2 regions of the Oceanibaculum sp. genome follow, and region 2 is predicted to be linked to the other one. Evidence: predicted binding sites of a transcription regulator. Region 2 holds the regulator's gene; the other holds the start of a gene.
What was found. Region 2 encodes PhoB, which activates phosphate uptake and scavenging genes when phosphate is short. Its sites were predicted from a motif close to TNTCATAAAACTGTCA; they were not measured.

Region 1 (5,673 bases), on a different contig from region 2:
CCCGTGCGGTCGGCGATCAGGATGGCGTCGTTGCGCGGCGCCAGCAGCATCTGCGTGCCTTCGTCCGTCAGCGCATCGCGCTCCAGCTTCAGCAGGGTCTGCTCGCTGGTGTTGTGGCGCAGCCATACATTGCCGTCGAGGTCCATGGTCACCAGCGACTTGTTGCGCTGGCTGGCAGCGAAGTTGACCACCGGGGCACTATGCGGCTCCAGCTCGCGGATCAGGGTCAGCCTGTAGCCGTCCTTGGTGCCGGCATTGTCCGGCTGCAGCCGGTAGAAGATGCGCACGGAACCTTCCGAACCGCCGGCGACCAGCCCCTGCTCGCCATTCAGGAAGCCCAGCACCGTAAGGCGCTCGGCGCCCGGAAACGCCTTCATCGTTTCGGCCAGAACCGGCGCGGCGAAATCGCGCGTATCGTAGCGGTAGATATTGCCGTTCTCATCGGCGACATAAACCTGGTCGGCACGGCTGGTCATCAGCAGCTCGGTCACCCGGATGCCGCCCGGCAGGTCCGGCAGGGTAGAGGTCAGGACACGCGTCCTGGCCTGCCGGGTGAGCAGGTTCACCGTGGTTTCCGTGCGGCTGACGCGCGCCACGCCATCGCTATCCACGGTCACGAAGGACCGGGTCGGGCGCTCCGCCGTGCCGCCGATGCGATAATCGATGGCGCGGATCGGGCGCCCGGCCTCCGAAATCGCCTGCGGTTCGTCCAGCGTCGTTTGCAGCGAGACGCGGCGGAGCTGGTTGCCCGGAATGCGGGAATAGACGGCAGTGCCGTCCGTCAGGTCGCGGTCGTTCAGCTTGTTCGCCGCGGTCGGCAGCGCATCGCCCGGAAGGATCTCGATCTTCGGCTGGATCACACCGAACTGGACCGTGCCATCCTCGAAACCGAAGGCCAGGTTGTAACCGTCGGAGGTGGAGCCCATGGCGGTGATCTGCCGACCGCCGAAATCCAGATCGACACTGTCCAGCGGCGTGCCGGTATCAAGATGAAAGCTGGAAATCCGCCCGTCATCGGCGATCCGGATGCCGATGGTCTGGTACTCGTCGGTGCTGATCCAGGCGACAGGCTTTGCCGGCGTAATCTGGTAGGTACGCGTGTCGCGCACATCGCCGCCAAGGAACAGCGGCACCACCACCTGGGCCAGGAACACCATGATGCCGAACACGGCAACAATCACCATCAGGCCGCCGATGGTGATGCCCCAATCGGCGATCTTGTCGGTGATGAGGACGGAAGCGCTGGTCGCCTTGCGGCGCCGGACCGTGCCGATGGCAGTCTTGCCGGTTCCGGTGGAAGCGTCGTTGGCGTCGCTGGCCATGATAACCCTCAGCCCGATTTCAGAACGACGCCCGCCAGAGCAGCGCGACGCCGGAGCGTAGGAAGAAAGGGATAAAAGAATACAGGATCAAGCAAAAGAGATGCGGGCGGCGCCGAACGCCGCCCGCACCGCAGCCGATTACATCAGGCCGAAGCTCTTCAGGTCCTCGGCGGCGAGGCCCTGGTTGACCGGGAAGAAGCCGTCCTTCACGACCGCTTCCTGACCCTGCTTGGAGTAGATGTAGCGGATGAACTCGCCACGGACCGGGTCAAGCGCCTGGTTCGGGTTCTTGTTCACGTAGATGTAGAGGAAACGCGCGATCGGGAAGTTACCCGAATAGGCGTTCTCGGCGGTCGGGCCGTAGCACTTGCCGTCGGCACCCTTGATCTCGATGAACTTCACGTCTGCGGTCTTGTAGCCGACGCCGGAGTAGCCGATGCCGCCCTTGTCGGAGGCAACGCCCTGCACCACGGTGGAGGAACCCGGCTGCTCCTTCACGCTGTCCTTGTAGTCGCCGTCGAACAGCGCGACTTCCTTGAAGTAGCCATAGGTGCCCGAAGCCGAGTTACGGCCATAGAGCGAGATCGGCATGCTGGCCCACTCACCGGTGGCGCCAACCTGGCCCCAGGTGGTGATGTCGGCGCTCTCGCCGCCCTTGCGGGTCTTGGAGAAGATCGCATCGATCTGCTGCATGGACAGGCAGTTGACCGGATTGTCCTTGTGCGCATAGACGGCCAGCGCATCGACCGCCGAGCGGATCGGGGTCGGCTTGTAGCCGTACTTCTTCTCGAAGTCGTCGATTTCCTTCGACTTCATCGGGCGCGACATCGGGCCGAACTGCGCGGTGCCGGCGATCAGCGCGGGCGGCGCGGTCGAGGAGCCCTTGCCCTCGATCTCGATCTTCACGTTCGGGTACTGCGCCAGGAAGCCTTCGGCCCACAGCGTCATCAGGTTGTTCAGCGTGTCGGAACCGATCGACTTCAGGCTGCCCGAAACGCCGCTGGTCGGCTTGTAGGACGGCAGGTTCGGATCGACCCCCTGCGCAATGGCGCTGGTCGAAACCAGCAGGCCGGCGGCAACGGCCAGCGCGGCAGAAAACTTCTTCATGTTATAGGCTCCATCTTCCTGAGTGGCATCGCGGCTTCGGGCAAAAACGTAGGGCGCCGCATTGACCCCCTGCGCGCCAAAACCCAAGCCCGAAACCGTTCTGGTCGCCCCCGTGTCTTAGCCTATTTGCGTTGCGGTTTTGTGACACGACGATGACATTGCGCGGACTCTCTCCCGACGAATTGGCAGAATCATCTATCCTTGCCGGAAACGCCGCCACACGGCAGAAAGTGGCCCCATGACCTATTCGGTGAAAGAGCTGTTCAAGACCCTCCAGGGCGAAGGCGCACAGGCCGGCCGCGCCGCCGTGTTCTGCCGCTTTGCCGGCTGCAATCTGTGGACTGGGCGCGAGGAAGACCGCGCCGGCGCGGTGTGCCGGTTCTGCGACACCGATTTCGTCGGCACCGATGGCGAAGGCGGCGGCAAATTCCGCGATGCCGATGCCCTGGCCGATGCCATCGCCGCCTGCTGGGGCACTGAGACAGCGCGCCGCCATGTCGTGTTCACCGGCGGCGAGCCGCTGCTGCAGCTTGACAAAGCGCTGGTGGATGCGGTTCATGCGCGCGGTTTCGAGATCGCCATCGAGACCAACGGCACGCTGGAACCGCCGCCCGGCATCGACTGGGTCTGCGTCAGCCCGAAGGAAGGCGCCGACTGGGTGCTGCGTCAGGGCGACGAGCTGAAGCTGGTCTATCCGCAGCCTGGGCTTGGCCCGGAGGGCATGACCACCCTGTCCTTTCGGCATTTCTGGCTGCAGCCGATGGACGGGCCGGCGCGGGCGGAGAATACGGCGGCGGCGGTGGCCTATTGCCTCGACCACCCGGACTGGCGGCTGAGCGTGCAGACCCACAAGATGATCGGTATCCCGTGATGTTCGAGTTGAGCAAGGAATTCAGGTTCGATGCGGCGCACACGCTGAACCGCACCATCGAGGCCGAGTCCAGCCGGCGCATCCACGGCCATTCCTACCGCGCCCAGGTGACGGTGCGCGGCACGCCCGATCCGGAAACCGGCATGATCGTCGATCTGGGCATGCTGTCGCGCCTGATGGAGGATGCACGGCAGGCGCTCGACCATCATTTCCTCGACGAGGTGGAGGGGCTGGGCCCGGCCACGATGGAGAATCTCAGCGCCTGGATCTGGCGGCGGCTCGACGGCCAGGTACCGGGCCTCGCCTGCGTGACCGTGCTGCGCGACAGCAGCGGCGAAACCTGCCGCTATTTCGGTCCTGCTGCATGAAGGACAACGCCGCCCTCGTGCTGTTCTCCGGCGGGCAGGATTCGACCGCCTGCCTGGCCTGGGCGCTGGACCGGTTCGAGCGGGTCGAGACCGTGGGCTTCGATTACGGCCAGCGCCACCGGGTGGAGCTGGAGTGCCGCCAGACCGTGCGCGACGCCATCGCCGCCACTTTCCCGACCTGGGCCACAAAGCTCGGCGAGGATCATCTGCTGCCGCTGGACGTGCTGAAGGGCATCAGCGACACCGCGCTGACCGGCGAGGGAGAGATCGCCTTCCAGGAGAATGGCCTGCCCAATACCTTCGTGCCCGGCCGCAACCTGCTGTTCTTCACCTTCGCCGCCGCCATCGCCTACCGGCGCGGCATGAAGCATCTGGTCGGCGGCATGTGCGAGACCGACTATTCCGGCTATCCGGACTGCCGTGACGACACGCTGAAGGCGCTGCAGGTCGCGCTGACGCTGGGCATGGACACGCGGCTGGTCATCCATACGCCGCTGATGTGGATCGACAAGGCAGAGACCTGGCGGCTGACCGAGCGGCTGGGCGGCGCGCCGCTGGTGGAAATCACGCGCGACCTCACCCACAGCTGCTATCTGGGCGACCGCACAAAGGTCCATGACTGGGGTCATGGCTGCGGCAGCTGCCCGGCCTGCGAGTTGCGCGCCGAGGGCTGGCGGCGCTACCGGGCCGGCTGAATCAGATATGAAAATCTGCTAGGCTGCCGGCCACTGAGATATTTGCCTGAACAGCACGGAACGGAACCGCGCATGCGCGATCGCATCAAGGAAGTCGCCACGGAGCTGCTGATCACCCATGGCTACCGCGGCCTGCGCTTCAAGGATATCGCGGACCGGCTGGGCACGACGCGCGCCAATATCCACTACCATTTCGGCACCAAGAAGAACCTGATCGAGGAAGTGATCCAGGACTATGTCGAGGGTACGGCGGTGGAGCTGAAGGCGATCTGGACCGCCGAGAACCTGGCCTATGTCGAGCGCGTGCGGCGGATGATGGAGTTCAACCGGCAGCGTTACCGCCGCTTCAACCCGGCGGGCAAGGACGGACGGCCGTGGAGCATCATCTCGCGCATGCGCCTCGAATCCGACGTACTGAGCCGGAAATCCAAGGACACGCTGCGCGGCTTTTCGGAAACCGCCGAGGCCTATGTGAACGACGCCCTCGCCCAGGCCATCGCCAGGGGCGAGATCGCAGCCGACGCACCGGCCCGCGACATCGTGGTGCAGATCGTGGCCATCATCGACAGCGCCGGCTCCATCACCTCCGATGCCGGCTCCTTCGACCGGCTGGAACATCTCTACACCGCCTATCTGCGCGTGCTGACCCATGCCTATGGCGGGGAGAAAGCGCCGCGCCTGGCCGCCGTCGCGGAGTAGCGGATAGAGGTTGCGCGGCCCCGCCGGCCATGGATTAGTCTCCCCTTTACAGGCAGGAGATTTTCCATGGACCTCGCACTCTTCTCCGTCGAACACTGGCTGGCCTTCGTTGCCGCCGCCGCCGTGCTGCTGGCGATTCCCGGCCCGACCATTCTGCTGGTGATCTCCTATGCGCTGGGCCATGGACGGCAGGCGACCGGGGCGACGGTGGCCGGCGTGGCGCTGGGCGACTTCACCGCGATGACTGCCTCGATGCTGGGGCTGGGCGTGCTGCTGGCGACATCGGCGGCGCTGTTCACCGTGCTGAAATGGGTGGGCGCGGCCTACCTGATCTATCTCGGTGTGAAGCTGTGGCGCGCCCCCGTCTCCGCCGGCGGGCCAGTGGAGATCGGCGCCGGCGTGAAGCCCTGGCGCATCTTCGCGCACACCTATGCGGTAACCGCGCTGAACCCGAAGAGCATCGTGTTCTTTGTCGCCTTCCTGCCGCAGTTCCTGGTCGCCAGCCTGCCGGTGGTGCCGCAGATGATGGTGTTCGGGGTGACCTTCCTGACCCTGGCGACGCTGAACGCGCTGGCCTATGCGCTGCTGGCGCAGGCCGCCCGGCGCACCAT
Region 2 (5,673 bases):
AGCTTGCCACCAACTCTGCCATGTACCGCAAGCTGGAAGAGGACATGGATGTGAATTGCGGCGCCGTGCTGGATGAGGGCATCTCGATCCAGGATATGGGCCAGCGCATCTTCGACCTCATCCTGCGCGTGGCCTCGGGCGAGAAATCCAAGAGCGAGGCGCAGGGTTTCGGCGATGCGGAATTCATCCCCTGGCAGGTTGGCGCCGTAATGTAACGATATGGCGGTTGACCGGCGGCATCCCTGCCGGCCTATGCTGTAGGTTCCGTTAAGCCTTCCGCCAGCCCGAGGCCCCCATGCCCGCAACCCGACTGTCGCGCTCCGCGATCGTCAAGACCAGCCTGCTGCTGTCCCTGCCTGTCGGGCTGGTGCTGCTGGTGCTGGTCGCCGGCGGCCAGCTGAATGGCTGGCCCGCCCTGCTGGGCTGGGCGATTTCTCCCGGCATCTTCGCGCTGCTGGTGCAGCGTCATTTTCAGCGCATTGCCCGGCTGGAAGCGGCGGTTGAGGGTGGTTCGGCGGAGATCGAGCCGAACAGCCCGCTCGCCCCGCTGGCCGGCCGCATCGAATCGCTGCATCGCGTGCAGGCGGAAAATCTGGGCGCCCTGCGGCAGCGCCTCCATGCCGCCCATGTCGCGCTGGAATCGCTGCCCGACCCGCTGCTGCTGATCGATGCCGAGGCAACCATCGTGGCCACCAACCGGGCCGCCCGCGAGATCTTCGGCGAGGCGCTGGCGGGCAGGGCGGTAGCCAGCAATCTGCGCCATCCGGAGGTGCTGAAGGCGGTGGAGACAGCCCTTGAACAGGGGCAGGGCCGCACTGTCGAGATGACCATGCTGGTCCCCATCGAGCGCAGTTTCGCCGTCAGTGTCGAACCATTGCGCGAACCGGGGCCGGATGACAGCCGGGCGCTGATCCTGATGCACGAGCTGACGGCGATGAAGCGCACGGAGCAGATGCGCGCCGATTTCGTTGCCAATGCGAGCCATGAGCTGCGCACGCCGCTCTCCACGCTGGTCGGCTTCATCGAGACGCTGCGCGGCCCGGCCAAGGACGATCCGGAAGCGCATGAGCGGTTCCTGGAAATCATGCATGAGCAGAGCCTGCGCATGTCGCGGCTGGTGAACGACTTGCTGTCGCTCTCGCGGATCGAGCTGAACGAGCATACGCCGCCGCGCGGGCTGGCCGACCTGTCGCGCATTCTGTCCAGCGTGAAGGCGACGCTGGACATGCAGGCGGCGACCAAGGACATGGACATCCAGCTCGATATCGAGGACGGGCTGCCGCCGGTCACCGGCGACGAGGACGAGCTGGCGCAGGTGGCGCAGAACCTGATCGACAATGCGACCAAATATGGCCGACCCGGCACCCCGATCCGGGTGACGGCCCGGCGCGCCGACAGCGTACCGGCAGCCTTCCCCAAGGCACCGCATGGCGCGGTCCTGATCCGTGTTCAGGACCAGGGCGAGGGCATCCCGCGCGAGCATATTCCGCGCCTGACCGAACGGTTCTACCGGGTCGACAAGGCGCGCAGCCGCGATCTTGGCGGCACCGGTCTTGGCCTTGCCATCGTGAAGCACATCGTCAGCCGCCACCGGGGGGCGCTTTCCGTCGACAGCCAGGTCGGCAAGGGCAGCGCCTTCACCGTCTATCTGCCGGTCGCCGCATCCGCGGGCTGAACGGCCGCCGCGAAAACCCCCGATTCGATGTCGATGTAATAAAAGCGTCATCGAAACGTAGTATTTATGCCGTGCAAGCCCGTTATTGATAGCGCAGGCGCACGGTCCGCCATCGATCATGCCCTTGGAAAGGAAGTCTCATGCCCACCCATACCGTGAAATCCTTCGACGAGGAATTGAAGCGGCTGATGAATCTCATCTCGCAGATGGGCGGGCTGGTGGAGACGCAGGTGCAGGACTGCATCCAGTCCCTGGCGAAGCGCGACAGCACCATCGCCGAGCGGGTGATCCAGGGCGATCTGAAGATCGACAGCCTGGAGCATGATGTGAACGATCTGACGGTTCGCATGCTGGCACTGCGCCAGCCGCTGGCCGAGGATCTGCGCCGCGTTGTTGGCGCGCTGAAGATTTCCGCCGATCTGGAGCGCATTGGCGACTACGCCGCGAACATTTCCAAGCGGGCAGTCGCCCTGAACCAGGTGCCGCCGGCACGGCCCGCGACAGGTATTCCGCGCATGGGCCGGATGGTGCAGCAGATCCTGAAGGAAGTGCTGGACGCCTATGTCGAACAGGATGCCGAAAAGGCCCTGCTGGTCTGGCGCCGGGACGAGGAGGTGGACGAGATGTACACCAGCCTGTTCCGCGAGCTGCTGACCTACATGATGGAAGACCCGCGCAACATCACGCCCTGCACGCATCTTCTGTTCATGGCGAAGAACATTGAGCGCATCGGTGACCACGCCACCAATATCGCCGAGACGCTGTACTACCAGGTAACCGGCCGGCCGCTGACCGCCGAGCGGCCGAAGGGCGACACCAGCGCGTTCACCGTCGTCGAGCCGGAGAACTGACCTACGGTTTGAAACATTTCCACTGGCCTTTTTCCCTTGAGGCCTGCCGAGATTGGACCACACGATGAAGCCGCTGATCCTGATTGTCGAAGACGAAGCCGCGATCGTCACGCTACTCAGCTACAATTTGGAGCGCGAGGGCTTCCAGGTCCTCGAAGCGCGCGACGGCGAGGAAGGGCTGCTGCTGGCCACCGAGCGCCGGCCCGACCTGATCCTGCTGGACTGGATGCTGCCGCTGCTGTCCGGCATCGAGGTCTGCCGCCGGCTGCGCCGCACCCCGCAGACCCGCAGCATCCCGATCATCATGCTGACGGCCCGCGGCGAGGAAGGCGACCGAGTACGAGGCCTGAATGCCGGCGCCGACGATTACGTCACCAAGCCCTTCAGCCCCAGCGAACTGCTGGCCCGCGTCCGCGCCGTCATGCGCCGCGCCCGGCCTGCCGCCGATGCCGAGACGCTGCGCTGCGGCGACATCGTCATGGACGTTGCCGCCCACAAGGTGAAGCGCGGCGACCGCGATGTGCATCTGGGGCCGACCGAATTCCGCCTGCTGCGCCATTTCCTGGAGCATCAGGGCCGCGTCTTCTCCCGCGAGCAGCTGCTGGATTCGGTCTGGGGAGCGGATGTCTATGTCGAGCCGCGCACCGTGGATGTGCATATCCGCCGCCTGCGCAAGGCACTGAACGAGGATGCCGAGGGTGATCCGATCCGCACCGTCCGGTCGGCCGGCTATGCGCTGGATGCCGTCGCGCCGCAATTCGCCTGACACCCCATCAGTGCGTCGACTCTATATAAGAAATTAATGTAAAATATTATTTTATTGCCGTTTATCGCCCTGTCATTCCGGCTTTTTCGGCGAGTCTTCGAGCTGGCTCAAGAGCGCCGCGAGCCTCTCCTCGTCCAGGATCCCGATCTTCCGCGCCAGCTGGTGCGCCAGCCTGGTGGCGCTTGGCGACAGGCCGGCCGTGTCGATGGTGACGCGCGGATGGGATATCTCCGCCAGCCGATTCAGCGCTTCCGCATCGTCCCAGATGAGCCCAAAATAACCGCAGATCTGATGGATCAGCCCGTCGGTGGGCCGGCCGCGATGGCCATGCTCCAGCGCCGAGAGATAGGCCGAGGAGACCTGCAGCGCCGCCGCCATCTCCTTCAGTGTAACGCCACGCGCGGCGCGCAGCGCCCGCAGCCTTTCCCCGAACGGCGTCATGCCTCCTCCCGCACCCGTCGCAGCAGGACATAGAGCGCGCCGCCCCCGCCATCCTTCGGCTGCGCATGGACGAAGGCCAGCACCTTCTCGCGGTTGCCGCCCTCATTCAGCCAGCGCGGCACCTCGCGCTTCAGCACACCGGCTTCGTAACGGCCGAATTCGTCACGCCGCGTCCCCTTGCCGGTGATCACCAGCACGCAGCGCAGCCCGCGCGCCTGCGACCGGGCGATGAATCCGTTCAGCGCCACATGGGCGGCATCCTGCGTCATGCCATGCAGATCGATGCGCGCCTCAATGGCGACCTGGCCGCGCTTCAGGCGCATCTGGCTGCGCTTGTCGAGCCCCGGCGCGCTGTCATGCTTCAGGGTCGGCAGAACGACCGGCGCCTTGACCGGCGGTGCGACCGGCTGAGGAAGTGGCTCATCCTTTGACACCCGACCGCGCTTGCGGCTGGCCGGCGCCATGCCTTCGGCCTCGGGCACGGCGGGAACCGGTTCCGGCGGCAGCTCATCCAGCATGCCCAGCCGCAGGCGCTTATCCTGCGGCAGCGGCTTGGCGTCCTTCACGACCTGGCGGAAAAGCTCAGCCTCGTCCTTGCTGGCGCGCCGCCGGGCCATGCCTAGCCGTCGATCAGGACAATGTGCAGCCGGCGCGGTCCGTGGGCGCCCATCAGGATCTTCTGCTCGATATCGCCGGTGCGCGACGGGCCGGTGATGAAATTCACCGTGCGCGGCATGGAATCCTTCGCCTGCGCATCGCGCAGCCGCGCCCAGCCATCCTCGTAGGAACCGACGATCTGGCTCTTCTTCAGCACCACGATATGGGTCTCGGGCAGCAGGTTCAGTGTGGTCGGGCTGTGCGGGCCGGAGGTCAGCATCAGCGTGCCGGTCTCGGCAATGCCGGCAAAGGCCGGGGTCACGCTGGCCGTATCCGGCTCCTCGGCCTTGCCGGTATTGATGGTCAGGGTCGGGCGCTTGTCCCAGGGAAGGCCGGACAGCCAGGCATCCGGCGCCACGCGCAATTCGGCCGGCAGATTATGCTGCGCCAGATACTCGGCGATGGCGTCAGGGACCTCTGCGGCATCCGCGACCTGGCTGATGGTGGCCTGCACGCCTTCAGCCATCTCGACGAACAGGGTGACCTGCTGGTCGTGCGGCAGCTGCGCCCGCTGCGGGATCAGGTTCGGCCTGTGCTCCGCGATCCGCTGTTCCAGCTGCGCCGCCGGCTCGCCGTCCAGCGCACTGCGGCCAAGCGACCGGCGGATGCCGGCCAGGATCTGATCGCGCGGGGACATGTCGGGCATCAGGCGGCCCCCTTCTTTTCGCGGTAAAGCTCCTGGAAGGTGCGACCCTGCGGGGCGGGCATGTCGCGCACCGAAGTCCAGCCCCCGGCCAGCGGCAGCGACCGGAACCGCCCCTTATCCCGGCCGAACCGGCCAAGCAGCTTCATGGCAATGCCGGTCAGGCGCTGATAGAGCGCCGGCCGCTTGGCGAAGAACGCCCAGAGGGCGAGGCCCGAGCGGTAGGGGGCCGGTGACAGCTTGCGTTCATATTCCCGCTTGCGCCAATGCCGCATCATCTTCGGCAGCGGAATACGCATCGGGCATACGCTCTCGCAGCGCCCGCAGAAGGTGGAGGCGTTCGGCAGGTGCCCGGCCTCCTCGACACCGACCAGGGTCGGGGTCAGCACCGCGCCCATCGGCCCGGGATAGACCCAGCCATAGGCATGGCCGCCAACCGCGCTGTAAACCGGGCAGTGATTCATGCAGGCCGAGCAGCGGATACAGCGCAGCATTTCCTGGAATTCGGTGCCCAGCATGGCGCTGCGGCCATTATCCAGCAGCACGACATGGAACTGTTCCGGCCCGTCCAGATCCTCCGGCCGCCGCGGCCCGGTGGAGAAGGTAGTATAGACCGACATTTCCTGCCCGGTGGCCGAGC

Region 1: a site for PhoB is predicted at 2,561-2,576, ahead of MK313_RS09200 (PstS family phosphate ABC transporter substrate-binding protein). Genes of this name have one in related genera too.

The regions. Positions count from the first base shown of each region.
Region 1 is NZ_JAKUSO010000023.1:40,795-46,467, reverse strand. Features, by position in the region: gene MK313_RS09205 (ABC transporter permease subunit) at 1-1,322, opposite strand, end outside; gene MK313_RS09200 (PstS family phosphate ABC transporter substrate-binding protein) at 1,461-2,429, opposite strand; gene queE (7-carboxy-7-deazaguanine synthase) at 2,668-3,300, shown strand; gene MK313_RS09190 (6-pyruvoyl trahydropterin synthase family protein) at 3,300-3,668, shown strand; gene queC (7-cyano-7-deazaguanine synthase QueC) at 3,665-4,363, shown strand; gene MK313_RS09180 (TetR/AcrR family transcriptional regulator) at 4,436-5,062, shown strand; gene MK313_RS09175 (LysE family translocator) at 5,129-5,673, shown strand, end outside.
Region 2 is NZ_JAKUSO010000004.1:22,499-28,171, reverse strand. Features, by position in the region: gene MK313_RS02605 (UxaA family hydrolase) at 1-215, shown strand, start outside; gene MK313_RS02600 (ATP-binding protein) at 296-1,675, shown strand; gene phoU (phosphate signaling complex protein PhoU) at 1,816-2,526, shown strand; gene phoB (phosphate regulon transcriptional regulator PhoB) at 2,591-3,292, shown strand; gene MK313_RS02585 (helix-turn-helix domain-containing protein) at 3,365-3,733, opposite strand; gene MK313_RS02580 (Smr/MutS family protein) at 3,730-4,350, opposite strand; gene MK313_RS02575 (LutC/YkgG family protein) at 4,353-5,036, opposite strand; gene MK313_RS02570 (LutB/LldF family L-lactate oxidation iron-sulfur protein) at 5,036-5,673, opposite strand, start outside.